DNA from 4 places in the Clostridium sardiniense genome. Region 3 is predicted to be linked to each of the others. Evidence: riboswitches for the same ligand, from Rfam matches in the RefSeq annotation. Region 3 holds a riboswitch; each other region holds the start of a gene.

Region 1 (8,321 bases), on a different contig from region 3:
TTTTTCAGAGGATACTTCCTCTAGAGATTCATTCCAATCTTTATCAAATTTTATTTTAAATAATTCTATTTTTTCATGAGACTTAACTGGAGCTAGTGCAACGTATTCTGATCCAGATATTAAAACTTGCTCTAAAATCTCATAATCAATTTTGTTATTGTTTTCATCTCTAAAGGTCATTACTTTTTTATCACTCAAAATTATCACTCCTTACCTTATAAGATTAGTATCTTAATTAAATAGATTTTTATGCTATAAACTGTTCTAAATTTACTATTTTAAAATTATGAAAATAATTACATGGGAAAATCAAATCCAAAATATGTAAGTTTAATACACAGTCAGAAAACGTTGAAGATAGGAGGTTTAAGGGGGATTGTGTTAATAATGTGGATAAGTCTAATAACTTTGTGGATAAGTTCTCTTTGATGTTAAAATTTAAAAAAAATAAGGTTTGTACAATATATATGTATAAAATAAAATATAAGTAACAATATAACGTATATTGTAGAAATAACAATTATCAATTACAATTTATTGTAGAATGATAATGAATAGTGTTAAAATTACTCAATATTACTAACAAAGCTGTGGACAAAAACTGTGGATAATGTGGACAAGTTAGAAAATTCACAAAATAAAAGGAGATTAATAATGAAATATAATAAAGAAATATTAGAAGCTAAATTTATAAGTAGACCAAATAGATTTAACGCCAAGGTAAATTTAAATGGAGAAGATATAACGGTTCATGTTCCTAATACTGGAAGATGTAGAGAGATATTAACAGATGGTGCAACTGTGCTTTTAAGGAAAGAAGATAATCCAACTAGAAAGACAGCCTATGATTTAGTTGCAGTTTACAAGGGAGAGATGCTTATAAGTATAGATTCTCAAATACCTAATAAAGTGGTTTTTGAAGCTCTTCAAAATAAGAAAATAAAAAAGCTAGTTAAGTACAATAATATACTTAAGGAAAAGACCTTTGGTAACAGTAGATTTGATTTTAAGTTATCAAGTGATGAAGGTGAAGAATATTATTTAGAAGTTAAAGGTGTAACATTAGAGGAAAAAGGTCACGCTGCCTTTCCAGATGCGCCCACTGATAGAGGAAGAAAACATTTATTAGAGCTTATTGATGTAAAAAAGAGTGGAAGAGGTGCTGGAGTATTATTTTTATTGCAAATGGAAAATATGAAGGATTTTGTTCCTAATGATGAGAGAGATGAAAAGTTTGGTGAGGCACTTAGAGAAGCACGTGATAATGGTGTTGATATATTTGTATATGAGTGCATTGTAGATAAGGAAGGTATAACTTTAAATAAAGAGGTTAAAGTTAATTTTTAGAAAACATACTTCTAAAAGATAAGAGGGTACTTTATAATAGAGGTAATTGATGTTTTATAAGAGGGAGAAAGTGTATGAAATATAAATTTTGTCCAAAGTGTGGAAGAGAATTAGAAATGTTTAATTGTTGGGATGAGGGTGAAGTTCCGTATTGCCCAGTTGATAATACATTGTATTTTGATACTCCAAGACCATGTATTGTTGTTGGAGTAGTTAAAGGTGATGAAATTCTTTTATTAAAACAAAGTTATATATATAAGAATTCTAAGGTGTTAATATCTGGATATGTAGATCAGGATGAATATGCAGAAGATACAGCTTATAGAGAAGTACTTGAAGAGACTGGAATAGAGACTAAAAATATAAAATATTTAGGATCTGATTTTGTGGAAGGTAAAGAGCTTTTAATGATAACTTTTATGGCTGAATATAAATCAGGTGAAATAAAAAAATCTGATGAAGTTGAAGGCATTGGCTGGGTTAAAATAGATGATGCTTTAGCACAAATGCAAGAAGATAAAATAGGAACAAAAGTTGTTAAGAAGATTATTGATATTAGAGAAAAATAATAATTATTAGAGATAAAAGATAAGTAGTATTATATATTAATTTATAAATTTATGTTTCATAAATTTAGATAAGTATAGTATTACTTATTTTTTTGTAAAGAGTGTATTGAAATATGTTATAAATGCCCTATATGGTATAATTAGGTAAAAGGGGCGTGATAGAATGGTGGAGAATAATAAATCAATAGTTATAAAGTTAATAGGATATTTTTATATCTTTGGAGCAATAATTTTGGTTTTAACATTTGGAGTTAAACAGGAAATCAATTTCAATATTAGGTTTGGAATGCAATATATACCAGAGGGTATATTTAAAGTAGCCCTTATATTAGTTACGGCTATAATGGCTTATGGATATTTAAAGATGAAGATATGGGGATACTGGATGATGGTTATATACTCAATATTATTTTTATTCGCAAGCTTAAATGGTATTAGCAATTATAATAGCCAACCATTTATAGGAAATACTATATTTTCTATTATTGTATTAGCTTGTACATTCAAGCAGAGAAAGAGCTTCACTTAAAATGACAAAACCTAAATAGATAGGAAGATATATGTGTATAAAATATATAGATAAAAAACACTATTGTAATATTACAATAGTGTTTTATTCTTTTTGAAATAAGTGTTATAGAAATATATTAATGTGATTCTATTCTTTGAAGTTCTATATGAAGTACATTACTTTCATAATTAATATTTGCGCTATCAACCATCATACCTACAAGAGAAAGTTCACAATCAAATTCACTTTCGCCACCAAGGTGCCAGTAATACTGTTCAACTTCATGCTGACGAGGGATGTTCAATGTTTGAACTAAGTTATCATAATCATCTTTAGGGAAATTATCAATAATAGCATCTATAGTTATATTAGATGTATTATCTATATTTTTTACATTAACAGTTATGTCTTCTGCTAAAAAGTGATAGCAAAAGGACATTAATTCATTTATTATCCTAAGATTTTTTTCAATTTTAAATTTCATCCTTACGAACCTCTCTTTTAAATGTAGTAATAATAGGTATTAAAATCATAGCTACAAATCCACCGGCTAAACCATTATTATAAAGATTTAGACCACCATGTAAGTACCCCACATTTGTAACTAATGCTACATGAAGTATTCCTGAAATTATACCAATCTTCCAGCCAAATTTACCGCCTATAGGAGCTAAACAGGTACTAAAAAGTATTGCAAGTAATATTCCAGGGTCAGATATGGAATAGATACTTATAAACCCTCCAAGAGTTGCACCAATCATAACAGGTATTATGTTTCTTATATGTTTACCAAAGCATCCAAAACCTATTATGGTAAATATTCCTCCAAGGGTTGGACCATTTAGATCTCCACCTATAAGTAGTAAATAGAATGTAGCAAATAGACCTACTATTCCCATATTAATATAAGCGGTCTCTCCAAAAAGTAGGTAAAAGTCTGACACAAGTTTACCAGATTGTTTACTTATCCTTTTTAAATTATTTTTTGTATTTCTTCCATAATAAAGGCCAATACCAATTAAATAAAGGCATATTATTATCATAAATACAAGAAAGAATTCATTATTACCTTTATTCCAAATTAATTGAGTCTTAAAGTCAATGCCTATTGATCTAAATAAAGACATTAATAGAGTTGCCAGTAGTCCACATGCAAAACCTATATTGTATAAATTATATCCAGCATGGGAAGATATACAGTGTGTTGCTATAGGAGTTAAAACAAATCCTATAAAAACACCAATAATTGAACCAAAAAATAATCCTAAGATTGGGTTATCTGAAGTAAAGCTAAGCTGACTAACTGTTGGTGCAAGGGTTGTGGATAATAGCATAACTAATGTGTAATTAAGTAGTGGTTGTTTTTGATATCTTGCAAAAAGATAAACACCAAACATAACAGGCCATATGTTTAAAATATTTTTTCCAAAGAAAGAAAAGCCAGTCATAAGCCATAAAGCCATTATTGTTGAACCATTTGGTTTTATACCTACAAGAACTAATATAAAGATGCTTATTATACTAGTTAGTGCTGCATTAACTAAGGTAGCTCCTATGCCACCAATCTCTACATAATCAGTAATTAATATGTCAGGGGTTAAGAGAATTTTCTTCAAACCATTAAAGATCTCATGGGGTGAATTAATAATAAAGGCTGTAACTATAAAAAATAAATAAATAACCAATAAAATTTTATATGGTAAGAAGAGTTTTTTCTTTCCAATCACAGTCTTTTCACCTCGTTTTATTCTATTATTTGTAAATATTATATTACAAAACTAGTCATATTAGCTAGAAAAATAATTAAAATATTACTATATAATATTTCCACAAAGGAAAGTTGGATATATAATATAGTGTAAAGTTAATACATAATTTTGGAGGGATAATAATGAATAAGGATAATGAAAGGTATGTACCTGAGATTTTAGGGACTTTGAGAAATCATATAATTGAAGCACCAGCAATTATAAGGAAGTGTAGTGGAATAAAAATATTTGGGAAGAGAGTTAAGTCTATAATGTTTTCCACAGATGTTGCAATGATAAAGAATACAAATGCAGACGCAATAATGGCAGTATATCCTTTTACCCCCCAGCCTAAAATCACTGAAGCCATAATAACAGCTGCGGATGTTCCCGTATTTTGTGGAGTTGGTGGGGGAATAACTCAAGGTAGAAGGGTTGTAAACTTAGCATTAGATGCAGAATTTAAAGGAGCAATAGGAATAGTTGTAAATGCTCCAACTTCAAATAGCATAGTGAAGAGAATAAGAAAGACAATAGATATACCGGTAGTTGTAACTGTTGTTTCAGAAGATACAGATATAGAAGAAAGATTAAATGCAGGAGCAACTATATTAAATGTATCAGGTGGAAAAGATACACCTAAAATAATAAGAAGGATAAGAGAAGAATATCCATTAATACCTATAATAGCAACAGGTGGGCCAACACAAGAAAGTATTCAAGAGACAATAGAAGCAGGCGCAAATGCAATAAGTTATACACCACCATCATCAGCGGAAATAATGGGGGATTTAATGGATGTTTACAGAGAAAGAAAATTATAGAAAAAATTAGAAAAAGTTTCAAAAAAGTATTGTAAATTAATAAAAATATGGTATCATAATTAGTACAAGTTGTATAAAATATAATATAAAATTGAAGACAAACCTAGGGTAGAGGTGCCAAGATTAAGAGTAATCTTTAGGAGTTTTGCAGACTATGATAAAAGATGAAAGGAAGATTGGCCGAAGTGTAATTATTAGCAAAGGTAATTATGCTGGGGGTGTATATAATATATGCATCACTGTCACATATCGTGGAGAGCTACAAGGATTAAAAAGTTACAATGATTATTTCACCTATTGCATCTTAGCAGTAAGTAATATTCTTATACGTAATAATAGACCTTATAACCACACGCTATTACCCGTCACAGTTTAATCTGTGGCGTTTTGTTTTACTTAAATAGAGTGGAGGAATCATTATGAAACTATTTGGTAATATGAAAACAGAAGAGAATACATTGGTAATTGGAGGCGTAAAAACAACAAAATTAGTAGAGGAGTTTGGAACACCTCTATATGTTATGGATGAACAATTGTTAAGAGATAATTGTAAGAAGTATATTACTTCTTTTAAATGTAAAGAAAGAGGAAATAAAGTAGCATATGCAGGCAAGGCTTTCTTAACTCTTGCAATGTGTAAATTAATTGAAGAAGAAGGACTTTGTTTGGATGTAGTATCAGGGGGAGAACTTTATACTGCATACAAAGCAAATTTTCCGTTAGATAGAGTATTATTTCATGGAAATAATAAAACATTAGAAGAAATTGAAATGGGTGTACAATTAGGAGTGGGAACATTCGTAGTTGATAATTTATTTGAAATAGAACAACTAAATCAAATGGCAAAGAATTATGGGAGATCACAAAATATTTATCTTAGAATAACTCCAGGGATAGAAGCACATACTCATGAGTATATTAAAACTGGTCAGATAGATTCAAAATTTGGGTTTGCACCAGTTGGAGATAATATAATAAATGCAATAAAAAGAGCGATAAAACTAGAAAATGTAAATCTATGTGGGTTACATTGTCATATAGGATCTCAGATATTTGAGCTAACGCCATATGAAGATGCTGCTGAAATAATGCTTAATTTAATTAAGAGAATACAAGATGAAACAGGATATTTAATTGGAGAGTTAGATTTAGGTGGTGGATTTGGAATTTACTATAGCAAGGAAGATAAGCCTAGAGAAACAAATGAATATTGCGGTGCTATATTAGATAAAGTTGATGCAGTATGTAAGGAAATTAATTTAGAATCTCCAACACTTGTAATTGAACCAGGGCGTTCAATTGCAGGGAATGCAGGAACTACATTATATACAATAGGATCAATAAAGAATATTCCATCAATAAGAAAGTATGTATCAGTGGATGGAGGTATGACAGATAATATTAGACCAGCGCTTTATAAAGCAAGATATGAATGTATTGTTGCAAATAGAGTTATATATGATTCAAAAGAAAAGGTAACAATATCAGGAAAATGTTGTGAATCAGGAGATATATTATTAAATGCTATAAAGATACCATCAGTTTTAAGTGGTGACTTATTAGCAATGATGTCAACAGGAGCTTATGGATATTCAATGTCTAACAACTATAATAAAATACCAAAACCAGCAGTTGTTATGGTTAAAGATGGAGAAGCAAGAGTTATATGTAAAAGAGAGAGCTATGAGGATATAATAAAGAATGAAGTAATATAAAAAATTAACTAAAGGGTATAAAGAGGGGAAGTATGGATAATAAATTTATAAGAGAGTGGTTACCTCCTATAATTGTGGCTGTTTTACTGGCTATAATGATAAACAAATTCTTAATATTTAAAGTAGATGTTCCTACAGGTTCTATGGAACCTACTATAAATATAGGAGATAAATTCTTAGTAACTAGGGTATATAATTTTGAAAATCTAAAAAGAGGAGATATTATAGTCTTTAAAAATAATGAGAAGAATCAAGTTATGGTAAAAAGACTTATAGGAGTTCCAGGAGATGAGATAGATATTCAAGGTGAAAAATTATATATTAATGGAGATGAGATTAAAGAAGACTATGTAAAATATCCAGATAAATACTTTGGAAAATTTAAAGTTCCAGAAGGTAAATACTTTTTCTTAGGGGATAATAGGGCAAATTCTGGAGATTCAAGAGAGTGGAAAGAGCCATATATTGATGAAAATGATATAAAAGGAAAAGTTCAAATAAGGGTATATCCTATTAAGAATTTTGGAAGTATAAAGTAGTATATTTAGAATTTATATCTAAATAAAAGAGGAGATTATATAGTCTTCTCTTTTATTTATTGATTTGGATTATTAAATTTGGACAGAATCATAAATAAGTTAAAAGTAGAGTGTTCTAGAGATATATTGAAGATTAAAAACTTTAATCTATGTATTATCATATCTTAAATTTAATCAGCATAATTTAAACCTATAAATAATATTAAGATAACTATAAAAACAAATATCCATAATACCCTATATATTTCACACAATACTATAAATATCTGCTGAACTTATAAAAATTATTTTTATTACCAAGTTTATATTGATAACAAACAATAAAACTAACTGTTTTAAGGGTTATTATATATTATATTATATATATATTGAAATTATATATATAATAGGGTAAAATGAAAAATAAATTATCTTAAATGTATAATTTTCATACAAAATTCATATAAGTTTATTCTAAAAATAATATATATTAGAATAATTTCTAAATTTACACATATGACACATAAAGCTTAACTAACTTTATAATAAATTTAAATCTCCTGAAAGAAAATTGACAAAAAAATATGATATAATTAATGATAATATCAAGTTTTAGAAAGGTTAAAGAGGGCGATAATATATTTATGAAAGACGCATATATAGTGGATAGAAAAGAAGGCGAATATTATATTTTGGAATCTCCAAGTGGAGATATGATTAATGTTCATGAAAGTGAAGTCCATATGTCACCAAAAGATGGAGATGTATTATATAAAAAAGAAAATAAATACTATTATAGTAAAGAAATGACCAAGCAACGTAAGAATGATATTAAAGAGTTAATGAAAGGAATATGGGTGGAATAATGATCGAAGATCCAAATACATCACAAGATCAGAAGATAGAAGAAGAAAAAAATGATGTAAAGATAACTGACTATACAATGAAAAGATCCGATAGAGGAAAGAAACAAGTTAAAGAAAAGAAGAAGAATTTCTTTTTTGATTGGATTGTACCAGTTTTTATAGCAGTAGTTCTTGCTATATTGATAAATAATTTTTTAATCTTCAAGGTATATATCCCAAGTTC
Region 2 (8,321 bases), on a different contig from region 3:
TTTATCTAGCCCCACTAATAAAGTACCTGCTGACCCTGTAAACCCTGACATATATTCCCTTCCTCTATAGTGCTCACATACATATTCACTTTGATGAGCATCACCACTTGGAATAATATAATAGTCTATTCCTCTTTTTTTCATTAGACTTCTTAATGACTCTATTCTCTTTAATATATCCATAATATTGCCCCCTTTTTCTTATACTATATTTTCCCATATACATACTTTTATATCAAGCTTATCCAAAACAAAAAAATCTGAGAATGCAAAGCATCTCAGATTTATTCTTCTTCGTAATCAACAACATCAATAATATTATCTTCATTCTCTGTTAAGTTATCATTCTTATTTCCCACTATTTCTTTCCTATACTTAGGAAGTTCTAGCCTTAATCTATAATTCTTGTATGAAGCTCTAAGCTTTGTAGCATCAGCATTAGGTACAAAGAATTCTCTACTAAATTCATCTCCAAATTGCATTACCATCATGGCCATATTACATCCGTTAGAAAATACTTGTTTTCTTTTAACATTTAAATATATATAGTTATCTTTATAATCTATTTTTATATCTTGTCTATCTATTCCTGGAAATTCTCCTTCTATTAAGTATTTATCGTTTTCGTCTCTTATATTAACTTTTATTATACTATCCCCATTATTATAACCTCCATTGAATCCTTCACTAAAAGTCTCATTAACCTCTTCCAAAAAATTCGAATTAAATAAGCTATTAACTATTCCATCAATTAAATCAGTATTGTTTATAACCGCATTAAATGTTTGAGTAAATATATTAGTCAGGTCATTCCCACCATTCATAATATTTCTATTCATTATACGTCTCCTAATATAAATTTTTCCTCTATATAAGTTATTATATTTACACATATGATGACACAAATAATTTATAAATTATAAATAAATCCCACAGGCTTTACTTCCGTGGGATTCTATATTATTAAAAATAATTTTATTCTACATTATCAACAGGTTTTCCTATAAACCTTACTGCCACTGTAAGTACTAATATAGCAACTGGTAAGATAATATACACTGGTATATTTAATCCTGCTGGAATGTACCCAAGTAAAATCGTCGCTCCTCCAACAAATAATGCATACCACATTTGTGTCTTAACGTGTTCTATGTGATCACATCCCGCTCCCATGGATGATAAAATGGTTGTATCTGATATAGGTGAGCAATGATCTCCAAAGATCGCTCCAGTAAGTACAGCACTTGTACTTATTACGATATACCCCATTTCTGGTGATATTGAATGTGCAAGAGGTATTGCAAGTGGCATAAGTATTCCCATTGTTCCATACGCAGTTCCAGTTGCAAATGATATTACTGCACCTAGAATAAATATAATACTTGGAAGTAAGAAAACTGGTATTGAATCTGAAAGTAATGTAACTAAGTATTTAGCTGTGCCTAAATCTTTTATTACTGAACTTAATGACCAAGCAAGTAAAAGTATTACACCAGTGATTATAAGACCTTTCATTCCATCAATCCATACATCTATGGCTTCTGAAATTGTAAATATCTTTTTGCAAACAGCCATTAATATAGCAACTATTGATGCAAATACTGCTGATTGGAAAAGTGCTGTTGATGCATCTGCTGCACTAAATGCTTGCTGAATAGCTTGGAATGAAAATGGTGAATTAGTAAGTACTCCTTGAAGAGCTACATCATTTCCTGCCATTATTGATGAATATCCACTATAGTAAAAGCTTACAAGCGCTGAAATTATTAATGTTCCAATTGGAATTATTGCATTCCATACACTTAGCTTTACCCCTGCTTTAACTTCCATCTCTTCATTTACAGTTATGCTTTCAAGCTCTGCTTTTTTATCTTTAATTCCTTTTCTTGCTCTAATCTCTGCTTTTCTCATAGGTCCAAAATCTCTAAGCATAAGTGTTGTAATTACAACAAAAGCAAGTATTAATATATTATAAAATCTAAATGGTATAGTGTCTAAAAACACTCCAAAAGCATCTACCTCTACTCCTATTTGAGTAAATGAATCATTTATAAGTCCAACTTCAAGCCCAATCCACGTTGATATAATAGCAAGTCCAGCAATTGGAGCTGCTGTAGCATCTATTATAAAAGCTAGTCTCTCTCTTGAGACTTTTAATTTATCTGCGACAGGTTTCATTATAGGTCCAACAATTAGTGAATTTGCATAATCATCAAAAAATACTAATAATCCTAAGAACCAAGTTGTCATTTGAGCGCTTCTTGGCGTCTTAGCTCTCTTAGCTAATGCCTCTGCTATGGCTCTTGCCCCACCCATCTTAGAAACTAGATTTATAACACCACCTATAGCTAATACTTGAAGTATAATTCCAGCATTCCAAGGATCTGCAAGTGAATTTAGAACCCTTTGGATAAAGTCTAGAAATGCTTGAATTAATGACGTAAATGCATTATTATCTACTATTTGAAGCATAAAGCACCCCGCTAATGCCCCAACGAATAACGAAATAACAACATTTTTAGTTATAAATGCTAATACAATTGCAACTAATGGTGGAATTATCGTCCAGATACCAAATTTATCTGCATTTATAGTTCCAGGATCAACCTCTGCTGCAAAAGCAACTGTTGACATACTCATCATTAAGATGAATGTTAATAAAAATACTAAATAACTTCTTTTTTTCATGATTGAATCCCCCTCAAAATAATTTTTGTGAATATTAGAGGCCCATCATTTATTGCTCTTTAATGCAAAAAAGAACCTTGAGATAACACTCAAGGTTCTACTATATACGTAAAAATCCGTTGAATGATAGCTCACCACAATATAATTGTGACAGTCTTATGCATATTCTACATAAGCCCAGGATTATAGCATTAAAGCATTAGCTATATCCTTCGGCGACATCTCCTTTTCTATCATCTCTAAGTGCTTACCTCAATGATAGTACTCTTAAATATCGCGCCTCTACCTCTTCTCATTATTCACTTATTAAATTAATGCTATTATACATTATTTTCAAATTATTGTCAATAATTTATTAATACTTTATCTTTATTTTATTAACATCTGCTCATGAATGCTTCTATATCTTCTACACTCTTAATCATATCTCTAGTAAGAACCTCGTGTCCACCATCTGTTATTAATACATCATCTTCTATTCTTACTCCTATTCCTTCTTCAGCTATATATATTCCAGGTTCTACTGTATATACCATACCTGCTTCTAGAGTAGTATTTCTTCCTGGATTTTCAACATCATGAGTATCTAGTCCAAGACTATGACCTATACTATGCCAGTAGTATTTTGATACATCTTTCCTATCCTCTATAAGACCAAGTTTTATGCATTCTTCAGCAATCCAATCCCTTGACTTCTTATTAATATCTAAGAAGTTCACACCTGATTTTAATTCATCTATTACTCTTTCATTAACTCTTAAAACAGCCTCATATACTTCCTTTTGTCTAGCTGTAAATTTTCCGTTTACAGGGAAGGTTCTTGAAATATCCCCATTATAATAATTAACTTGTGCTCCTAAATCAAATAATATTAAATCTCCATCCTTAGCCTCTGAATCATTATCTACATAATGAAGAATTGTGGCATTTTTACCTGCTGCTGCAATAGTCTTAAATGCATAATCACGCACTCCCCTTCTCTTACATTCAAATTCAAAGTACGCTTCAAGCTCATATTCTTTCATACCTGGTTTTATATTTCTCATTATTGATTTAACGCCTTTAATTGTTATATCAATAGCTTTTTGCATTTCTATTACTTCTCCAGGACTCTTTACTAATCTTAAAGGAGCTAATATAGGAAATATATTTTTTATAGTTACTTGTGAATATCTATTCTTTAATTCATTGCAGAAAGTATTGCTTACTGAAGGAAGGCTATTAAAACCATCTCTTTCTAAGTCTAAGTATATAGTTTTTTCTACACTCTCATTTAAAATTTTATTCAAATAACCCTTAAACTCTCCTAAGTATAAAACTTCTTCAATCTTATTTATTTCATATACTTCTTCTTTTCTTATAGTTTTGCCTAGCCATTTTTCTTTTTCTTCATCAATTTCCTTTATAAACATCTTTGCAGTTATACTTCCATTACTCTTTTCCATGACAAGTATATGATCTTCTTCATCTATTCCTGTTAAGTAATAAAAATTTCTATTTGGTGTAAAATCATATTTTTCATCTGCTGTTTTCTTTGGTGCATTACCAGCAAAAAGAATTACTAAATCATTATCCTCTAGCTTTTCTGCTAACCTTTTCCTATTTAATTCAAATACTTCGTTTTTCATATTGATCCCTCCAAATGTTTATTCAACAGCTAATACCCTAACCTTTATTACTCCATCTATTTCACTCATTTTATATAAAAACCTTTTAACATCGCCTTTTATCTTAGAAACATCTAGAGTTATAGTAACATTAGCTGTCATGTTTATTGGTATATCTTGATTTATTGTTAATATATTTAGTTTTCTAGTTGCAATAAAGTCTAATACCTTTGATAATACTCCTGATTCATGAGAAAGCAATAGTACAATTGTTATTTTTTTGCTATTAACTCCTTCAGCCATTGGGTAAACGGCATCTTTATATTTATAATAAGTACTTCTACTTATACCAACCTTCTTTACCCCTTCTGAAATATCCTTGACCTTTCCTGTGTGTAATAATTCTTTTACTTCAATAACCTTATAAAATACGTTTGGTAATACATTCTCATTAACTATGTAGAATTTTTCTTCTGACATATATATCGTCCCCCTGTACTTTTAAAAACAAATCCCACAATCTGTTTTTTAGTATAATTTAATTTATGCTTATTACTCTAATTTATAGGCATATTATCTCCTAATATACATATAATTATTGTTATTCTTCTTTTTATTCTTATTTCCTCCTTATATTATACTTTTATGTTAAATAAATAGACATCTTTTCTATATTCTTATAATATCATATAAAATACACTTGTCCATAGGAGGAATACATATGAAAAAATTAGGTTTAATTCCTAAGCTTATAATAGCAATTATATTAGGTTTATTAATTGGAAACTTTATGCCCGAAGGATTTATAAGAGTATTAGCTACTTTTAATTCCTTATTCGGTAATTTTCTTGGATTTATAATTCCACTTATCATATTAGGATTTGTGGTTTGTGGTATCGCAGACCTTGGTGGCTCTGCTGGTAAAATGCTTGGATTTACAACATTATTAGCTTATGGATCAACTCTTTTATCAGGATTCTTTGCTTTTTTTGTTTCTTCAAATATTTTTCCAAAGTTTATTACTGCGGCTGAATCTTTTAGTGCAAGTAATCCAGAAAAAGGACTTCTACCATCTCTATTTATAGTTGATATGCCACCTATAATGCCTGTTATGACAGCTTTACTTTTAGCTTTTCTTTTAGGGCTTGGTATATCATCATTAAAAAAAGGTCGTACTCTTTATAATATGGCTTTAGAATTTCAAGAAATAGTTCAAAAAGTTATTAAAGTAATTATTATTCCATTAATCCCATTACATATCTTAGGGATATTTGCAAATATGACATATACAGGCGAAGTTCAAACTATCTTCTCTGTATTTTGGAAGGTATTTTTAATTATACTAGCTATTCAATTCTGTATAATACTATTCCAATTTTTAATAGCTGGTGCTGCTAGTAAAAAGAACATTTTTGTTCTCCTAAAAAATCAGGTTGCTGGTTATTTAACTGCTCTTGGTACTCAATCATCAGCTGCAACTATACCTGTGAATCTTGATGTTGCTGAAAAAAATGGTGTATCAAAAGGTGTTAGAGAATTTGTTGTTCCACTTTGTGCAACTATTCACTTATCAGGTAGTACTATAACTCTTACTTGCTGTTCAATAGCAGTAATGCTTCTAAACGGTATGAATTTTACTTTTCCTCAATTTGCTGGATTTATAGCAATGCTTGGTATAACTATGGTTGCTGCCCCTGGTGTTCCTGGAGGTGCAGTTATGGCAGCACTTGGAGTGCTTCAAGCTAATTTAGGTTTTAGTGAAGCACAGCTTGCTTTAATGATAGCACTATATATAACACAAGATAGCTTCGGAACTGCTTGTAATGTATCAGGAGATAATGCAATTGCACTAATAGTCGATAGATTTAAATTTAAGTAGAGTAAAACAGTATCAATATTTAATATTGATACTGTTTTTCTATATTAATATATATTTTTGTATTTCTTTATAAGTTAATATAATTTATGAAAAATAAAGCTTTATTATTACATCTAGTTAACAATAATTTTTGACTTAAAAATTATTTCTTCATGTGGATTAACATTACTAATTGGATTTATAGTCCTTACTATATATAAATCGTATTGTCCTCTCTCTTTTGGGAGATTAAATTTAAATGTATCTTGTAATACATCTTTATTTCTTTTAAATATCTTGCCCCACTTTCCATCTATCTTTACAAGCTTATTATCTATAAATACCTTATACCCATAGTTATCTCCTTTAAATCTCTCTTCATCTAATTTTACCTTAAAAGAGTATTCTGTCTCTTCTCCTCTATATCCTACAATATCATAATTGAATTTACTATTAGCATCATTTAACCTATCATATTTTATTTTTCTTATGCCCATATCTATATTTTCATAATTACTATACCCATATATTCCAAATACAGTATCATCACCTTTTGCTATGAAACTTAATACACCATCACCTATATTATCTGTTTCTATTTCTACTATATTTTGTCCATTTCTTATATCAATATTATACTCATATCTAAACCCTTCATTATTAAAATTAACGCTTATAGGCTCTCCGTTTAATAATGGCGTTATAGTAAATTCTCTCTCACCTGCCCCTTCATAAAATATTGATATATTTACCTTTCCAGAGTTAAATTCTTCATCACTAAAACTATATAAATCAGATTCACCCTCCCCATCTCTAACTAGTCCAAACCCGAAACCTCCCCCATAACTAGTATGTACTTGGCTAGTTGCATTAGCACTACTAGTTACATCTTTAATCATTAATGATAATGTGGCTGCCATAGCTAAAGTTGCAGTAAGTATTATAATCCCTCTCTTTTTCATCTCTAATCCCCCTAATACATCTTATTATAAATAGTTTATCATGAAATATATTTATATTATGTATAATTTTGTATGTATATTTCTAAAAAAAACCTTAGTATATTAACGTTATTATTCTATATTTTTACTATTTCTAATGCTTATAAAGTATATATGTATATAATATCTTATTATTTTTTTAGTAAATTAAATTTTATTAAAACAAAAGTAGAGATAGCTTAATTGCCATCTCTACTTTTATACTTTATCTTTTAATAAACTCAACAAGCATGGATTTATTCTCTAAATTTTATCATATACTTTAGGACCATTCTTCATCAACATCTTATATGCAATTATAGTAACTAATAATATTACAGCTACATTTAAAGCAAATATTAAATATATATTTACTATCTTAAATGCAAGCCATGTTAGTATTCCTCCAATAGGAATAAAGATTAAAAACATTATAAGAGGCTTAAAATTCTTATTAAATAAAGCCTTTTCATCCTCCCAGTTAAGTTTTGGAGAGCTATAATCCATATATACACCTATTACAGAAACCATAACTATAGTTAAAGCTTGTAATATTAAACTCATAATAAATGCTATTATAGGAGCATCAAAATATATAAGTATAAATACTCCAATTAAAAATCCTATACAATTTATCATTATTGATGAAAGTATTTTAGACTTTATTTGCGTTTTATAATCAATAGGAATATATTTTAATACCATCAGGTTTTTGCCTTCTCTACTTATACAAGTAGAGGCAGCACTGCCACCAGCTATTGTTAATGCCATAAATAAAACAGATCCTCCAACTATAACTGCGCTTCCTAAGGCTTCATTACCAAAAGGCAATCCTTCAGTTGTAAAGGCAATAAAAAATATTGCTGGCATATATATAATCATAACAACACAATTTATAAAAAATGTTGGTGTTCTAAATATCATCTTTACATCCTTAATAGCAAGTGTTATCAGTGGTGATTTTTCTTTTATATATTCTTTATTATTTTCTAATATCTTTTCTCTCTTACCTACAGTCTCTGACATTCCAACGATACTCTTAAAGTATAACTTATCTCCAATATAATATAGGATAAGAGTAAGTATTAAAGTTGCTACAATTAATAATACTAAATTGATTATTCCTTTACCTTCATTACTATATAATAATGCATTTGCACCAAATATATTTGTAAAGAATACCCCATT
Region 3 (8,321 bases):
TGTTACATTTATTAAAAATAGATAAATTTTTTATAAACATATATTCATTTTAATTTTAAGAAAATAATATGTGTTTATATGATTTCTCACTCTTCCTATTACATTATTATCCTTTTAATCTTGCAGATGGCTCCTTCATAAATATTATTTTATAAACAATTAATAATATTTTTATTAATACAAATAATATAGATTAACAGTAGGGAGTGAGAAATTTTTATGATGAGGTCTTTCTTAGCTAAAATAAATTTAAATACAAAGACAATGCTTAAATATGGAACAATTGCTAATTTAACAGTTTTGTTAATAATAATTTTATTAGGCCAAGATAATGTTATGTTAGCATTCCCAATAACATTGACAGCTATTGCATTATCTTTTGAAAATTTAAATATAAAACCAATATACAAAATTATAAGATTACTATTTATTGATTTCCTATTAGTAACACTATCATTCATATCTTCTTTATATCCTTATATTGGTATAATAATAAACTTTATAACCATATTTTTTATATCCTATTTTTTAACGGTTAGATATAACCCTAAAATATATAAACCTTTTATTATGCTCTATGTTTTTACATCATTTTCTACTCCAATCTTATCTTCATATATAAATAGATTGTTAGTTATATTTCTTGGTATTTTTATTGTTGTAATATTTATCCTCATTTCTTCTCTCCTTAGTAAAAAAGAGTTTATAAAAGATACTCTCTGCCATCCACTATCACTATTTAGTGAACAACTTAGCTCATTAAGTAATGGATTCTTTAATGAGAAAATTTATTTAAATATATCAAAAGAACTAAGAGGACTTTGTTATAAAATATATACAACACGATATAGAAATAGTTTAACTACGAACTTAGGAAAAATAAATTTTGATATATATATTATCTTAGGAAAAATAAATATTTATTTAAAAGAATTCGCTTTAAATAATAAATATAATAATCACATTTCTTTAGAACTTAGGGTATTTTTTGGAGAACTTAAAATATTAATAGATTCTATACTTAAAAGAATTGAAACAGATGACTCTTCTAAAAATATAGTAAAAGATATAGATATATTTATATCTATATATTCTAATATATCATACTGTAATTATCTAACATCTATTTTAAAAGAACTTCAAAACTCTATAAAAGAACTATATAACTTAAATAAAAAAGATATTAATAAGAAATATATTACTTGGAAAAGATCTGATATTGATAGGATTAAAAACTATTTTATAAATAATTTTTATTTTGGGTCAATTAGGCTTAATTTTGCCCTTAGAATTTCTATAACCCTTTCTTTAACTATATTTCTAGGTAATATTTACTCTATATACAAGTTTATTTGGGTTGCAATTACAATAATGTCTGTAATGCAGCCCTATTATGAAGATACAATAAGTAAAGGAAAAGAAAGATTGAAGGGAAATTTTATAGGAATATTTCTTCTAATAATTGTATTAACTATTTCAGATAATAAGTATTTAACTATTATAATATTAATTATTTCTCTTTATTTAGCATATGGATTTAAAGAATATTATAAGCTTTCAACTTTTACAGCTATGGCATCCATATCTGTAGCCTCCTTAAATACTTCACTTAACGTTATAGCCATACATAGAATTATATTTATATTATTAGGTGTTATTATAGTTATAATTACGAATAAATTTTTATTTCCTTATAAACTTAAAACAGGAATATATCATCTAATTACAAAGCTATTAAAATATAATTATTTTCTGATAGATGCTTGTATTAATGATAAGCAAATAAGAATACGAGATTTAATAATATTATCTACTCTTTCTTCTGATAAATTATATATGAGAAACTTAGAATTTAAAGATAACCGTGTAAATTTAATAATTGAAGAAACCAATAAAACATTTATAAATATCGGATATAATGAACTTATTTTGAAAAAGGGGCATCAAAATTGATGCTCCCTTCAGGTGTATATAATAATGTAAAACTAAAGATTAGATGACATCTTCTGTTTCTATCTTATTACCTTTTTTATCTAATTCTCTAATCCATTTTTGTGCAATTCTTTCTTCATGTTTTTTGAAGTGTTCATACTTTTTAACTTCTTTTAATGAATGTTTTAACTTTTTATCAAGCTCCTTAGTTTCTAAATCACAATCTTGGAACTCTGCATATATTTCTCTTAAAGCTTTCATTTCAGCTCTCTTATCTTTAACTCCCTTTAGATTGTCTAAAACTCTCTTTAATTCTTTCTTCTTGCTTGTAAGCTTAGGATCTTTTCCCTCTTCTGCTATTGCAAGTAATACTTCTAATCTCTTTTTAAGATGTTTTGCTGTTATATCTTGAAATGTATCCTCTATCCCAAAGCTTCTTAAAAAGTCTTTAAATTCTTTGATATTTTCATCATCTTCTCCTGATAAAATCTTTTCAATTTCTAATTCACTAACTTCTTCTACTACCATTTTGTATTCCTCCTAATAATTATTAAGATAAATACTAATGATTCAATCTAGATCCTACCCTCTAGCCTCAACCTTTAGTGTCTATCTACCTTCTATATTCTTAATTTTACTCTTTTAAGAATACAAAAATGTGATTTTAATCACATTTGAGATTAATGATATATTAAGTGTGTAACAATACAAGGTATTTTTACTACAAATAATTAACTATTTAAATGTACTGTATACTTTAAAGACTATGTCTAAAAACTTATCCATATTTCTCTATTATTTTATACGAAAAGAACCATTTTAACTATCTATAGTTAAAATGGTTCTTTTTCCTACTATCTTCTATGCTTCCTATGAGATTTTTCATTACTATACCCATTATCATTTGATGAATTATTCATATTTTGCATAAACATCTCCATAATCCTCTTCATGTCTTCTTGATTTATATTATTAGGATTAATATTGTTTAAATTCATATTATTTGGGTTCATGTTATTTGGATTCATGTTATTATTATTCATATTATTTGAATTCCTACTATTTGAATTTCTATGATTTGATCTATGATTTCCATTGTTTTGATTCATATTTCTATTCATATTATTCATAGTATTCTGATTACCCATACCGTTCATATTTCCCATCATATTCATCATCATATTCATTAATGGATTTTGTCCTTGCATATTTGATCCTTGCATATTATTCATTTGAGGTGGCATGTTATTTCCCATACCGCCCATTGGATTTCCCATACCTCCCATTGGATTCATTCCACCAAGTAGCATATTCATAAGTCCTCCCATTGGATTTCCCATGCCTCCCATTGGATTTCCCATTCCACCCATTGGATTTCCCATGCCTCCAAATAGCATGTTTAGTAATGGATTCATACCATTCATATATATTATCCTTTATATATTAATTCTCTCTATAATATATTGGGGGTTAATTGTTTTTGCTACATTTCTTTTAGTTACTTTAATATTAATTGAATAAGTGATTTTTGAATTTCTTCTGAATACTTTCCGCTTCTAAATTCTCTAACTACATCTTCTTTTTCTTCATTTGCCAATCTATCTTTTACACATTTTGGAAACTCTATATACTTATCTATTATATTAAATTCATCATCAACTTTTAATATAGTTGGTATTCTACTCTCTCCTAAATTATTTTCTAAAAATTCTTTATAATTCTCAGTCTTAAAGAATTTAATATTTATGTTTTTATTTAATTCTTTAAGTCCTAATAATATAGGTATTGCAGTTGCTGCATCTCCACATCTAGTTTCTGAAAATACTGCAACTTTAATTTCTTTATCTATTTTCTTTAGTTTATCTAACCCATAATCACAAATTTTAGAAACTCCTGCTTGTTTTTTAATCATCTCCATTTGATCTGAAGTTGCCTCTTCTAAAAATTTATTATAATCCACTCCGTCATTAAAGTTCATATAAACACCACCCTGTAATTTATTATTAATAAGAATATCACTCACAATATTAAGTTTCAACAATTTTTATTTTTATATACAAAAAAACTTGTATCAAAATTGATACAAGCTTTATAAAATACTATGCTAATTCTAATGCAACTTTCATCATATTAGTAAATGCAAGTTGTCTTTCTTCTGCTGTTGTTACTTCACCAGTAAATGGACAATCTGATATTGTCAATATACATAAAGCGTTTACACCAGCTCTAGCAGCATTCATATAAAGTCCTGCTGATTCCATTTCCACAGCAAGCACTCCCATCTTTTGCCACTTCTTTAATCCATCTAATCCTTCTTCTCCGTAGAATACATCACTTGATAATATATTTCCTACTTTAACATTTACATTTAAATCTCTAGCTGAATTAACTGCCTTTTCTAATAATTCATAACTTGCAGTTGGTGCAAATGTTCCTGGTAAATTAAACTGACTTGCAAAGTTTGAATCTGTACATGATCCCATTCCTATTACAACGTCATGTAATTTTAAATCTTCTTGAATAGCTCCTGCTGAACCTATTCTTATAAGATTTTTAACTCCATAAAAATGTATTAATTCATAAGTATATATTCCTATTGATGGAATTCCCATTCCAGTTCCTTGCACTGATATTCTCTTTCCTTTGTAAGTTCCTGTATATCCATACATTCCTCTTACAGTATTATATTGAACAGGGTTCTCTAAGAAAGTTTCTGCTATATATTTAGCTCTTAATGGATCCCCTGGTAGAAGCACTGTTTCTGCTATATCTCCTAATTTAGCGTTATTATGTGGTGTTGGTACTAATTGTGTCATAAAACAATTCCTCCTTTGATTTTCTGTTGTTATTATAGCACATTTATAATAATTTGAAAACCTTTTCTGATATTTCATAATGAATCTCTCACTAAATTTTAGTGAGAGATTCATTTATTTATATAAAATATATTAATTTTCTTCTAAGATATTTTGAGTCACATTTTCTTCGCAAACTTCTTTAGTTACATCTCTTTTCAGCGTATCTACCTCTAAATCTACATCCTGTAACTTAACTATTTTTGATTTATGTTTTATCTTATAACAAGCCCATAAAATTATAAATAGCGGTATTCCTATATAAGATGAAATTATACCCATCCAGTCTATCCCTTCTGGTTTAATATAAGAAAAGCCTTGACCTACAATAACTACAGCACAAAGTAATAGTGCTATTATAGGACCTATAGGAAACATTTTAGCTTTGTATGGTAAATTACTTAAATCTTTACCTTGATATATATAAGCTTTTCTAAATCTATAGTGACAAGCTGCAATTCCAAGCCAAGCTATAAATCCTGCAAGTCCTGATGCTGCCACAAGCCAAACATAGACTGTACTTTCTGCATAAAGTCCTGTAAGGAAACAAGCTGATGCAATAATTGTAGTTAATATTATAGCATTTGTAGGTACACCTCTTTTATTTAATTTTGAAAATACCTTTGGTGCCATTCCGCTCTTTGCCATAGCATATAACATTCTACTTGATGCATACATTCCTGAGTTACCTGCTGATAAAACTGATGTTAATATAACTGCATTCATAAGAGATGCTGCACCTGCAATACCTGCTTTTTCAAATACCATAGTAAATGGACTTGTGCTAACTCCAGCTTGTGCTGATGGTATTATTAATCCAATAACAAGTATTGTTCCTATATAAAATATAAGTATTCTCCAAAAAATTGTATGTACTGCTTTTGGAATTGTCTTTTCTGGGTTTTCTGACTCTCCAGCAGCAATACCAATAAGTTCTGTACCTTGGAATGAGAATCCTGCAATTAAGAATATTGAAAAGATTGATTTAAAACCTCCAACAAAAGGCCCCCCATTTGCATATATATTCTTAAATCCAACTGTATCCCCATTCATAATACCAAATATCATAAGTACTCCAACAACTATAAATACAATAACCGTAACAACTTTAATTCCTGCAAACCAAAACTCAGACTCTCCATAGGCCTTTGAAGATAAAAGGTTTAATCCAACTATTACTACTAAGAAAATACTACTCCAGATTATACCTGGAACATTCGGAAACCAATATTTCATAACAAGAGATCCCGCAACCATCTCTGTTGCAATTGTTATTGCCCAGTTATACCAATAATTCCATCCAAGGGCAAATCCTAATGCTGGATCAATAAATTTAGATGCATATGCACCAAAAGAACCTGATATCGGCATATACGTTGCCATTTCTCCAAGACTAGTAATTAAGAAGTATACCATTATTCCAATTATTCCATATGCGACTATAGATCCTCCAATCCCTGCTACATGAATACTATCTCCCATAGCAAGAAATATTCCTGTACCTATAGATCCACCAAGTGCAATCATATTTAAATGCCTTGCCTTAAGACTTCTTTTTAACTCACCATTCTCTGTTTCACTCATTTAAATTCCTCCTTAGTTTATAACGAAAATAAAACCCTGAGGAAAATATCACTCAGGGTAATAAGTCAATCGTATTAATATACGTATATAAACTAATTAGGACCTTTGAATGATAGCTCTCCACAAAATATTTGTGACAATCTAGTACATATTATGTATTAGACCAGCAATACAACCTTAAAGCATCAGTTGAATACTTCGGCAAATTTACCTTTCCTATTAATTCATTGTGCTTACCTCATTAATAGTACTATTTAAATTTGCACCTCTACCTCAATTATTATTCATTTTATTTTCTTTTTTAATTATGTTCTAATTTTTTTTAAAACTCAATACTATTATTGTCCTATTTTCACTTTGTTTACATTATAAATTTATGTCATACTATTATTTTTCTTAATTATAAATGAATGATCCTCTCTATTTTACTTACTTTAAAATATATTTATAGATTATATTTTATATGGATACTATTTAATTCAGCTTTGTTCATTCATTATTCATATATACCCACAATAAATGTTATTTGTCCCTCTATTTTCCTAAAACCCTCTTTTATTTTTAAGCTCATCGCTATAATATTTAGTAATTATATAAAAAAACTACCTTAATTAAGGTAGTTTTTTTCTTATCTTGTAGCTATTAAAAACTTAGTTTTTATTCCTTGTGCAGTAAACATTTCTTCATGCTCTGTTTTAACATTTCCCTCAAAATCACTATTGTGAAGATCATATGTTATATATTTTATATTTAATCCACTCTCTTTAAAATACTCTAAAGATTCTTCAAATAACTCATCATCATCTGTTTTAAACCATATCTCACCGTTACTTGTAAGGAATTTTTTATAATTTTCTAATTGTCTAGTATGAGTAAGCCTTCTCTTTTTATGTCTCTCCTTTGGCCATGGATTGCAGAAATTAATATATATTCTTTCTATACTATCTTCTTCTCCAAGTATTTCATCAATTAATAAAATTTCCTGTGCCATAAGTTTAACATTATCTAAACTTTCTCCTAGCTCTTCAAAGGCTTTTTCTATATTTCTTTTTGCTAATACTAAAACTTCATCTTTTATATCTATAGCTATATAATTAATATTCTTATTGTGTGATGCATGTACTGCCATAAATGTACCTTTTCCGCATCCAAGTTCTAAATAAATAGGTTGTTCCTTTTTATAAGAATTATTCCATTTTCCTTTTAATTCTTTTGGATCTACTATGAAAAAGTCACATGCTTCTAACTCTGGTCTTGCCCAAGGCTTTCTTCTCATTCTCATCTTTATGTTCACTCCATTTTTATAATTATCATTCCTATTATACATATTTTAAATATTATTAACAATAGAAATTAAAATTACTTATTATCTATAAGATTTTTAAGTTCTTTAAAGTGAATATGTTCTTTATTGTACTTTGCATGTGGGAAAGCTTTTAAAACTCTTCTATTTTGTTTTGCTTCATTTTTAAGTGAATCTAATTTTATCATAACCTTATTTAACATATCTATATTTTGTCCACTATTTTTTCTAGTAGCAATCTCCATCTTAATCTTTTCAAATTCAGCTTCTGTAAATTGCTTAAACTCTATATTTAGATCCTTTAAGTCACCCTTAATATTTTTAAGTCTATCCAAATGCTCCTTTAAGTGAATTAAGTGTGCTACCGTAAATGTTAAATCTATAATAAATATTATAATTATAATAGTTGACAATGGATATATTATACTTGATGGTATACTACTTACAGAATCTCTAAGCATAGGTTCTAAGATTTCTACTATAAAAAGAGCTAATACTCCAAAGAATATAGAATTTTTTAGGCAAACCCTACCATTTATATTGAATTTATAAGTAGAATAATCCCACCACTTCATATGAAATAATTTTTCAAGAACATAAGAGGTTATATATTCTAATACAGATGCTAATATCATTCCTCCTAAAAA
Region 4 (8,321 bases), on a different contig from region 3:
GCCCAGTCTAAAAAAGTAATATATATCTTTTTTTTCATCTTCATAATTTTCAAGTATTAAAATATTCCTTTTACTCTTATTATCAACATCTACTAAATTCTTATCATTTCCATAATGAAAAATTTGAGTATCACTAAATGATAAGGCATCCTCACCATATTTTTTTATAATACTATCTTTAACAGTCTCTTGTATTTTCCCTTTAAATCTTACGGCACTATCATTTCTAAAAAGTCTTATAGAATTATCTATGGATCTTCTTTTTCCATCTATGAATGAGACTACTCTAAGACTTATTCCCTTATCTTTTTTATTATCTTTTATATAATTAAAAATTCTTCTTTTCCCTTCATCATTTATTATCTCATCACAATCTAATACTAAAATCCATTCTCCCTTAGCTTTTTCTATAGATATATTTCGAGCATAGGAAAAATCATCTATCCATTTTTCTTTATATACTTTTCCTCCATATGATTTTACAATGTCCATACTTCTATCAGTGGATCCTGTATCTACAACTATTATCTCATCAACCATATCTTTAACACTTTCTAATGCATTTCCTATTGTTTTTTCCTCATCTTTACATATCATACAAAGACTAATTAAAGCCTTTTCCATAATAAAACCCCTCTCAATCTTTAATTTTGTATTACATCTAAAAAAGTTATGTAATATTACTCATATATTATAAAGATATTAATTGCCATGGTAATTTATGTTAAATTATTTTATGATTATAAAAAATAATATTCAGTAAAAAAGACTTCAGTTTAAATAAACTGAAGTCTTTTTTAGCTAAAACCCTAATGGAATTCCAAATGCAAAGAATCCAATTAATAGAATTGTCCAACATATTAAGAATCCAACTGAATATGGGAACATTAATCTGATCATATCTCCTAATGTATATTCCGGCTTATACTTTCTCATAAATACAAGTATTATTCCAGCATATGACATAAGTGGAGAAATAACATTTGTCGATGAATCTGCTAATCTATATGCAGCTGATACAAACTCTGGAGTTAAATTATTGTTAACTTGATATAACATTGGAATAAATATAGGTCCAAGTAACATCCACTTTGATGTTAGTCCACCAACAAATAGATTTATTATTGAAGTTATTATAATAAATCCTATTAAAAGAACTATTGGATATTTATCTATACCAAGTCCTTGAAGGAATGATGCTCCTAAATATGTTATATAAGTTCCAATATTTGAATAACTAAGTAGTGCTAAGAAATTATATGAGAAGAATGTTAAGACTAAAACATATCCCATTCCACCCATTTGCTTTGACATAGCTCTTACTATGTCCATAGCATTATTAAACTTGCCTACCTTTCTACCATAGAATAATCCTGGCATAAAGAATAAGAATGTAATTATTAATATAACATTATCCATAAACGGATTAACTTTTGCTCCATCTTCTCCTATAAAAGGTGCTAATGGCCCAAAGTAAAGAATTGCAACTAAAACTAATCCTATTAAAAAACCAAATCCTGCAAATTTTAATCCTTTGTTTTCTTCAACCTTAACTGAGAAATCTGATAAGTCCATATCTTCTGGAACAACATACGTTTCTTTTTCTAATCTCGGTTTTATGAATTTAGCAGTAATAAAGTATCCAACCATTGATAACAAAACAGTTGATGCTACTATAAATATATAATGCATTGTAGCAGGATTTAATGCTTGTCCACTTTGTGATAAAAATGGAACACCTTGTCCCTCTGCAAATATCTTAGCATTATTACCAACTATAACATCAATTGGAGTTCCAGGTATTAAGTTAGCACTAAATCCAGCTGATACCCCAGCAAAAGCAGCTGCCATACCTATCAATGGATTTTTCTTTAATCCAACATATAATAGTCCAGCAAGTGGTATTAATATTATGTATCCAGCATCTGTTGCAATACTACTCATTATTCCTAAGAAAACTAAAACTACAGGTAAAAATTTATCTGATACTTTAAGTCCTATTTTCTTAATTAATGTAGTTAATAATCCTGACTCTTCTGCAAGTCCAACTCCAAGCATTACAATAAGTATTGTTCCTAAAACTCCGCCACCATAAGCAAGCCAGTTATTTAAAAGTGCATTATCAAATATCCATCTAAAATTTTCTGCTTGGAACATATTTTTTATTTCATAAGCAACTGTTCCACCATCTGCACCTAAAGTTTCAAATTTTATTCCACCCATGAATATAGTTGCAGTAATTACTATTGCATATAATACCATGAATATTATTACTGGATCTGGTATCTTTTTCCCAACCTTTTCAATAAAAGACCCTTTTTGTTTTTTCCCTTCTTTCATTTCTAAACCCCTTTTCCTTGTTTATTATTTAGACATATTATTATTAATTTATTCATAATTTCTTTTTAATTATATCATCTTTATTTCTATATTTGAAATTTAAAGTATTTTTTACCTCTTCTTTATGACTTTCTTCGTAAATTCAATATTTTTCCTCGATTAATTAACATTTTATTAAAATTACTTCAACTTTATTATCAATTCATTATCAGACTTATTTTGTTACATATCTATTTTTCGCACATTCTTTATTTTTTGTATCTATATGGCGGACATATTTTTCATAAAAAAAATACCTCTTTATTCTTTTTAGAATAAAAAGGTATTTATAATTTCTTAAAAATAATATCTTAATTGTTATTAATTTTATTTTTATGATAATTATATATATAAAATGGAACCCCTATAAGCATTAATATAAAGCCCCACATTACAGTTTCTGCACCTGATCCATATATTGTCCATATTGAATATATAAAAGCTAAAATTGGAACTATAGCTTTTGTTATGAAAATCTTAAAGTTAAATTCTTTTGCACCTTTAAACATTAACATTATTTCTGCTGCTGATGTTAAAAGATATATTGGTAAAAACGAAAGTGTTGCAAGTATAGTTATAAATGTAAATGCTGAAACCATGCTCTTTTGGAAATTCATAATTAATAATATATTTACTAATATTGATCCCACTATTAAAGCATTTGCAGGAGTACCATATTTAGGATGAAGTTTTCCAAAAAATTTAGGGAATACTCCATCTTCTCCAGCTGCAAAAGCAACACGTGCAGTTGAAAGAAGCCATCCTATAGTTGTTCCAAGTATACATATAACTACTGCAATTGTAATTGGTTTACCAATTGAACTACCTAAAATCTTGCTTAATATATCAGTAAGAGGCGCTTGGCTATTTGCAAGTTCTCCGTTTGGCATAGCACCCATGCTCGCTACACTAATTAACATATAAATTACAGCTGCTATTATCATTCCATAAATTGTACTTTTCTTAACATTTTGCTCTGGATTCTCTATTTCTCCAGCAGTAACAGTTGCACTTTCAAGTCCTACAAAAGCCCAAAGTGTTGATGTTGCCGCAAGTGAAATTGTTGAAAATCCTTTTCCATCTGGAATTAAAGGCATAATATTTGCTACATCAAAGTTTAGGAAAGCTACTATTATAAATATAGCAAAGAATGCAATTTTAAATACAGTTGCTATAGTTTGAAGTTTTCCAGCCTTTTTAACCCCAATAATATTTATTATAGTAAAAAACCATAAAATAGCACTTGTATATATTATTGAAATAAATGGGTCCCGTAGTGCTGGAATAACTGCTGAACTATAGCTTGAAAGTGCTACAATTATAGCTGCATTTCCAATCCATGAACCATTCCAATAAAGCCATGCACTTAAAAATCCTGTAAATTCTCCAAATGCTATTTTTGTATATTGATATGCTCCACCTGTCGTTGGATACTTTGATCCAAGATTTGCAAAAGATATCGCTATTAATATTGATCCAGCTGATGTTATAATCCAAGCAATTATTGTTGCAAGTGGTCCTGAAAGTTGTGCTAATGTTGCAGGAAGCATGAATACACCAGATCCAATCATATTACCACAAACAAGCATGGTGGCCATAAATAGACTAATCTCTTTTTTTAAGTTTCTTTCTTCCAATTTGTCCCCTCCCAATTTTAGAGTAAAAAAATAAGCCCAAAAGAGCTACTGTCTTTGAGCTTGTATATATTCACTACAAACGCAAAGATAGCTCACCACAATTTCTTATGGCAGTTTTACACATATTCTATGTAAACCCAGTATATAATCTCAAAGCATTAATTATATACTTCGGCAACAATACCTTTTATATTAACTCAAAGTGCTTTCCTCATTAATATTACTTATTATTATTGCGACCTCTATCTTACCCGATTCATTATATTATGACATTGTAATTTTAGACAAAATTTCAGAAAATGTCAAATAATTTTTAAGTCTATCAAATCCCTGTAGTTATCATATTCTAAAAGTTTTCATTAATTTATAAATTCCTAATGATCAAATTAATATATTCCATAATTCAACTTACATTTCCTTGATACTTTGTTTATTTTTATTATTTTCCAATTCTATAATTTTATTTCAATATATAATAAATTAATTATCTCTTATGATTTTTTCTTTAACTTTATAAATTGAATATATAATTCTATTTATTTTAAACTGGATTTTATTTTTAAAAATTTCACACTTATTTAATGTAGGGGTAGCGAATGTTAATAGCTAGTTCAATAATAGCACTTATAATCGTAACAAATTGTTTTTTAGAGGTGTACTTATGAATATTTCACAAATTTTAATTGGGAAACCATTAATGACAAAAGATTTAAAAAATCAGACATTTAATACATTATGGGGATTGCCTATATTATCAAGTGATGCAATATCATCTGTAGCATATGCTGGAGGTGCAATACTTGGAGTATTATTGCCAGTAACGGGCTTATTAGCCTTTAAATATATGCTATTTGTTACAATTGCCATAATACTATTAATGTTCTTTTTAATTTGCTCATATAAGCAAGTTATTGATTGCTACCCTGCTGGTGGCGGTGCTTATATGGTTGCCAAAGATAACTTTGGTACAAAGACTAGTTTACTTGCAGCATCAGCATTAATAGTCGACTATATTTTAACTGTAGCCGTTAGTGGTACTGCAAGTACGGATGCTATAACATCAGCTTTTCCCTCACTTTATAACTATAGAGTGTTAATAACACTAGGACTTATACTTTTTTTAACTATAGGTAATTTAAGAGGGATACGAGAAGCATCAAAGCTTTTTGGTGTACCTACATATCTTTTTGCAATAGCAATACTTTTTATGATTGTTGTAGGTATATATAAAGTACATGTTTTAGGATTTACTCCTAAACCACTATATAGCTTGCCAAGCTTTTCAAAGAATTTAACAATTTTAATATTTTTAAAGGCCTTTGCTTCTGGATGCACTGCCCTTACTGGTATTGAAGCCGTAAGTAATGCTGTTCCAGCATTTAAAGCGCCTTCACAAAAACATGCAAAGCATGTACTTTATTTATTAGGGCTTTTAGTATTTTTAATTTTAGGTGGATTATCCTACCTATCAACAATATATTATGCTATACCAAATCCTGAACAAACACAGATATCACAAATAGCTATTCAAATATTTGGTCATAATATATTTTACTATATAATACAGTTTACAACTGCAATAATATTACTTATGGCTGCAAATACTGCCTTTTCAGGACTACCATTATTATTATCAATAGTTTCAAGGGATGGATTTGCTCCAAGACAATTAAGTAAAATCGGAAGAAGACTTGGTTACTCAAATGGAATCATCTTGCTGTCAGTAGTTTCAATACTATTAGTAATTATTTTTAATGGAGATTTATCTTTACTACTTCCACTTTATGCAATTGGAGTATTTATTTCATTTACAATTGCTCAAAGTGGTATGTTAGTTAAATGGTTTAAAGGAAGACCTAAAGGATGGAGGCATAAAGCTTTAGTAAATGGTCTAGGACTTATTGTAAGTGCTATTACTTTAATTATAATAACAGTTTCTAAATTTCTTGAAGGTGCTTGGATTATTTGCATAATAATTCCTATTATAGTCTTTATAATGTATAGAATAAAAAAATACTATGATGTAACTTATTCTGAACTTAAGATAAATGAAGGAGAAACTCTTAAAACCTATGAATCAGATATTACAAATTATAGGGTTGTTTTACTTATTGATTCTTTAAATAAAAGTTTTGTTAAATGCTATAATTATGCTAAGTCAATATCTTCAGATATAACAATTCTTCATATATCTACAAATGAAGATAAAACGAAGAAGCTTATTGATGATTTTAAAAAATTTGGATTTAAAAATGAAATTACAGTATTATCATCACCTTATAGAGAAATACGTAATCCAATTATTAAATATATAGATCAAATGTGCAAGGACTTATCAAGTGATGAGAAAGTCTTAGTTGTGTTACCTCAACTAGTTTCCCCTAAAATTCATGATAACTTCCTTCATAATCAAATTACTCTAATACTTAGAGCATCTTTATTAACTAGAAAAAGTGTTGCACTAGCAACAATACCTTATATAATTAAATAAAAAATAGCCATAGAGATATAAATATCTTTATGGCTATTTTTTATTTTAAAAACTTAAAATAATTCCTTAACTTTTTTACCTATTCTTTCTCCAAATATCATAGGTGTATCTATATCTTTATCATTTACTCCATTTACACTTATATATCCTAAATGTATAAATGGCTTTCCAAGAGCTGCTCCACCAGAATAAATAAGCATTCCCTTTACTATTATCTGATTTATTAAAGTTAAAATAGCAGTGTCTGCACCACCCCATATATAATCTGCTGTTGCATAAAATGATGCTAATTTACCTTCTAAATTTATATCATGAGAATCATCAAGCCATTTCTTCATATTTGCAGTAGTATTTGCAAGATATGTTGGTGTTCCAAATACTACTCCTTTACTCTCATCTAAAAATTCTTTATCAATTTCTTCAATATTCATACATTTTATTTCTATTCCATCTACTCTTTCAATGCCTTTCTTTATTATCTCCCCTACTTCTCTAGTATGTCCACTTTTAGAATCATATAAAATTGAAACCTTCATACTTTCCTCCTTAATATCCTTAATCTCTCTTTTTATATTACACCTATTCATATTATATATCAAAAAGGGCTAAGCTTTGTTTATTTAACAATGCTTAGCCTTTAACCTTTTCATATATAACTTTATGATAATTTAACTATTTTTTTAACCTTTGCATATCCTACAAAGCTTAAAACTATCATAGGTATTACAAAAGGAATATACATTAAGAATAATACTCCTCCTACAGAGTAAAGAATAGCACCAGTTAATGCAAATCCTGCTTTACTTTTAATTGCCCCTATTACATTAAATATAGTTGCTAGAACAATACAGATCATATGTGGTGTTACTAAAGCTGTTGCTATAGCACCTCCTAAAGCTTCTGCATCTGATGATGCTCCAGATATAGCACCTCCAAAATTAACTACTAAAAATATGGAATATAATACTCCAAGTACCGCTGATATAATTAATACCTTACTTCTCTTTTCCATTTTATAATACCTCCTAATGAATAAAAATAATACCTGTAGCTTATTACTTCTTGCTACAGGTATTATTATAAATTACATTATTAATTTTATGGTCTGCTACCAGCATACAAATTAAATTTTATTAGTTTCCAATAGTAATCCTAATATAAAGAATATAATTATTGTATATAAAATATATCCACCTAACACTTTAAACTTATTATTACTTTTTAATAATGGTAACTTAACTTTAATATTAATAAAATTAGAATATAAAAATATAAGTGCTAATAAAGATACTACCATGTATAAGTTTTCTAAAAATGCAGATTTAATGCCTTCAGTTTCTGTCGGAGTAAATAGTCCAATCACTAAAAATCCATATCCACAACATGCTAATATTTTCTTCCATAATACCCCTGTCCTAAAGCCAGGAATTATTTTATAAAAGTTTTTTATAGAAACTTTATATCCGCTTTTATTTATACCTTTAATGTCATCAGTAATTGATGTGTTTTTATTAATATCCTCAGAATTACTTTCTACATTTTCTAATTTTACATTTAAAGTAGGGTCATCATCTCCTTTATTAAGATCTAGTAAATTCATTTCTTTATTAAGATCTAACAAATTCACTTTTTTATTTTTATCCACAATAGACTCATCAATATTATCTACTGATTTATAAAATTCTTCTTTAAGCATTAGCAAATCTCTTTTTAATTCACTTACATTTTGATATCTATCAGATGGTGAAAATTCAATACTCTTTTTTATTATGTTCTGTAGATACCCATTATTAAGCTTATTTTTAGGATAAGTT

The links. A riboswitch is a leader RNA that binds a small molecule or an ion and turns the genes downstream of it on or off. The one in region 3 is predicted to bind lysine.
Region 1: linked by a shared signal. The riboswitch ahead of lysA (diaminopimelate decarboxylase) and the one ahead of K5V21_RS02880 (amino acid permease) in region 3 are both predicted to bind lysine.
Region 2: linked by a shared signal. The riboswitch ahead of K5V21_RS11125 (Na+/H+ antiporter NhaC family protein) and the one ahead of K5V21_RS02880 (amino acid permease) in region 3 are both predicted to bind lysine.
Region 4: linked by a shared signal. The riboswitch ahead of K5V21_RS05665 (APC family permease) and the one ahead of K5V21_RS02880 (amino acid permease) in region 3 are both predicted to bind lysine.

What each region holds. Positions count from the first base shown of each region.
Region 1 covers NZ_JAIKTU010000001.1:22,003-30,323, forward strand. The annotation lists gene K5V21_RS00120 (DUF1292 domain-containing protein) at 1-198, opposite strand, end outside; gene sfsA (DNA/RNA nuclease SfsA) at 655-1,347, shown strand; gene K5V21_RS00130 (NAD(+) diphosphatase) at 1,422-1,916, shown strand; gene K5V21_RS00135 (hypothetical protein) at 2,080-2,445, shown strand; gene K5V21_RS00140 (hypothetical protein) at 2,564-2,911, opposite strand; gene K5V21_RS00145 (DUF1576 domain-containing protein) at 2,901-4,154, opposite strand; gene K5V21_RS00150 (hydrolase) at 4,319-4,999, shown strand; lysine riboswitch at 5,101-5,269, shown strand; gene lysA (diaminopimelate decarboxylase) at 5,419-6,714, shown strand; gene lepB (signal peptidase I) at 6,747-7,253, shown strand; gene K5V21_RS00165 (DUF3006 domain-containing protein) at 7,877-8,098, shown strand; gene lepB (signal peptidase I) at 8,176-8,321, shown strand, end outside.
Region 2 covers NZ_JAIKTU010000008.1:131,806-140,126, reverse strand. The annotation lists gene K5V21_RS11135 (aminopeptidase P family protein) at 1-183, opposite strand, end outside; gene K5V21_RS11130 (Hsp20 family protein) at 285-839, opposite strand; gene K5V21_RS11125 (Na+/H+ antiporter NhaC family protein) at 976-2,688, opposite strand; lysine riboswitch at 2,808-2,981, opposite strand; gene K5V21_RS11120 (aminopeptidase P family protein) at 3,066-4,316, opposite strand; gene K5V21_RS11115 (ACT domain-containing protein) at 4,335-4,775, opposite strand; gene K5V21_RS11110 (dicarboxylate/amino acid:cation symporter) at 5,017-6,174, shown strand; gene K5V21_RS11105 (hypothetical protein) at 6,288-7,115, opposite strand; gene K5V21_RS11100 (putative ABC transporter permease subunit) at 7,398-8,321, opposite strand, start outside.
Region 3 covers NZ_JAIKTU010000002.1:230,168-238,488, forward strand. The annotation lists gene K5V21_RS02855 (FUSC family protein) at 220-1,953, shown strand; gene K5V21_RS02860 (hypothetical protein) at 1,993-2,460, opposite strand; gene K5V21_RS02865 (hypothetical protein) at 2,787-3,356, opposite strand; gene K5V21_RS02870 (thioredoxin family protein) at 3,431-3,910, opposite strand; gene deoD (purine-nucleoside phosphorylase) at 4,032-4,748, opposite strand; gene K5V21_RS02880 (amino acid permease) at 4,881-6,371, opposite strand; lysine riboswitch at 6,477-6,650, opposite strand; gene trmB (tRNA (guanosine(46)-N7)-methyltransferase TrmB) at 7,000-7,653, opposite strand; gene K5V21_RS02890 (putative ABC transporter permease) at 7,731-8,321, opposite strand, start outside.
Region 4 covers NZ_JAIKTU010000004.1:120,967-129,287, forward strand. The annotation lists gene K5V21_RS05655 (glycosyltransferase family 2 protein) at 1-624, opposite strand, end outside; gene K5V21_RS05660 (AbgT family transporter) at 802-2,340, opposite strand; gene K5V21_RS05665 (APC family permease) at 2,691-4,016, opposite strand; lysine riboswitch at 4,097-4,269, opposite strand; gene K5V21_RS05670 (APC family permease) at 4,678-6,507, shown strand; gene K5V21_RS05675 (flavodoxin family protein) at 6,561-7,043, opposite strand; gene K5V21_RS05680 (hypothetical protein) at 7,166-7,519, opposite strand; gene K5V21_RS05685 (serine/threonine-protein kinase) at 7,631-8,321, opposite strand, start outside.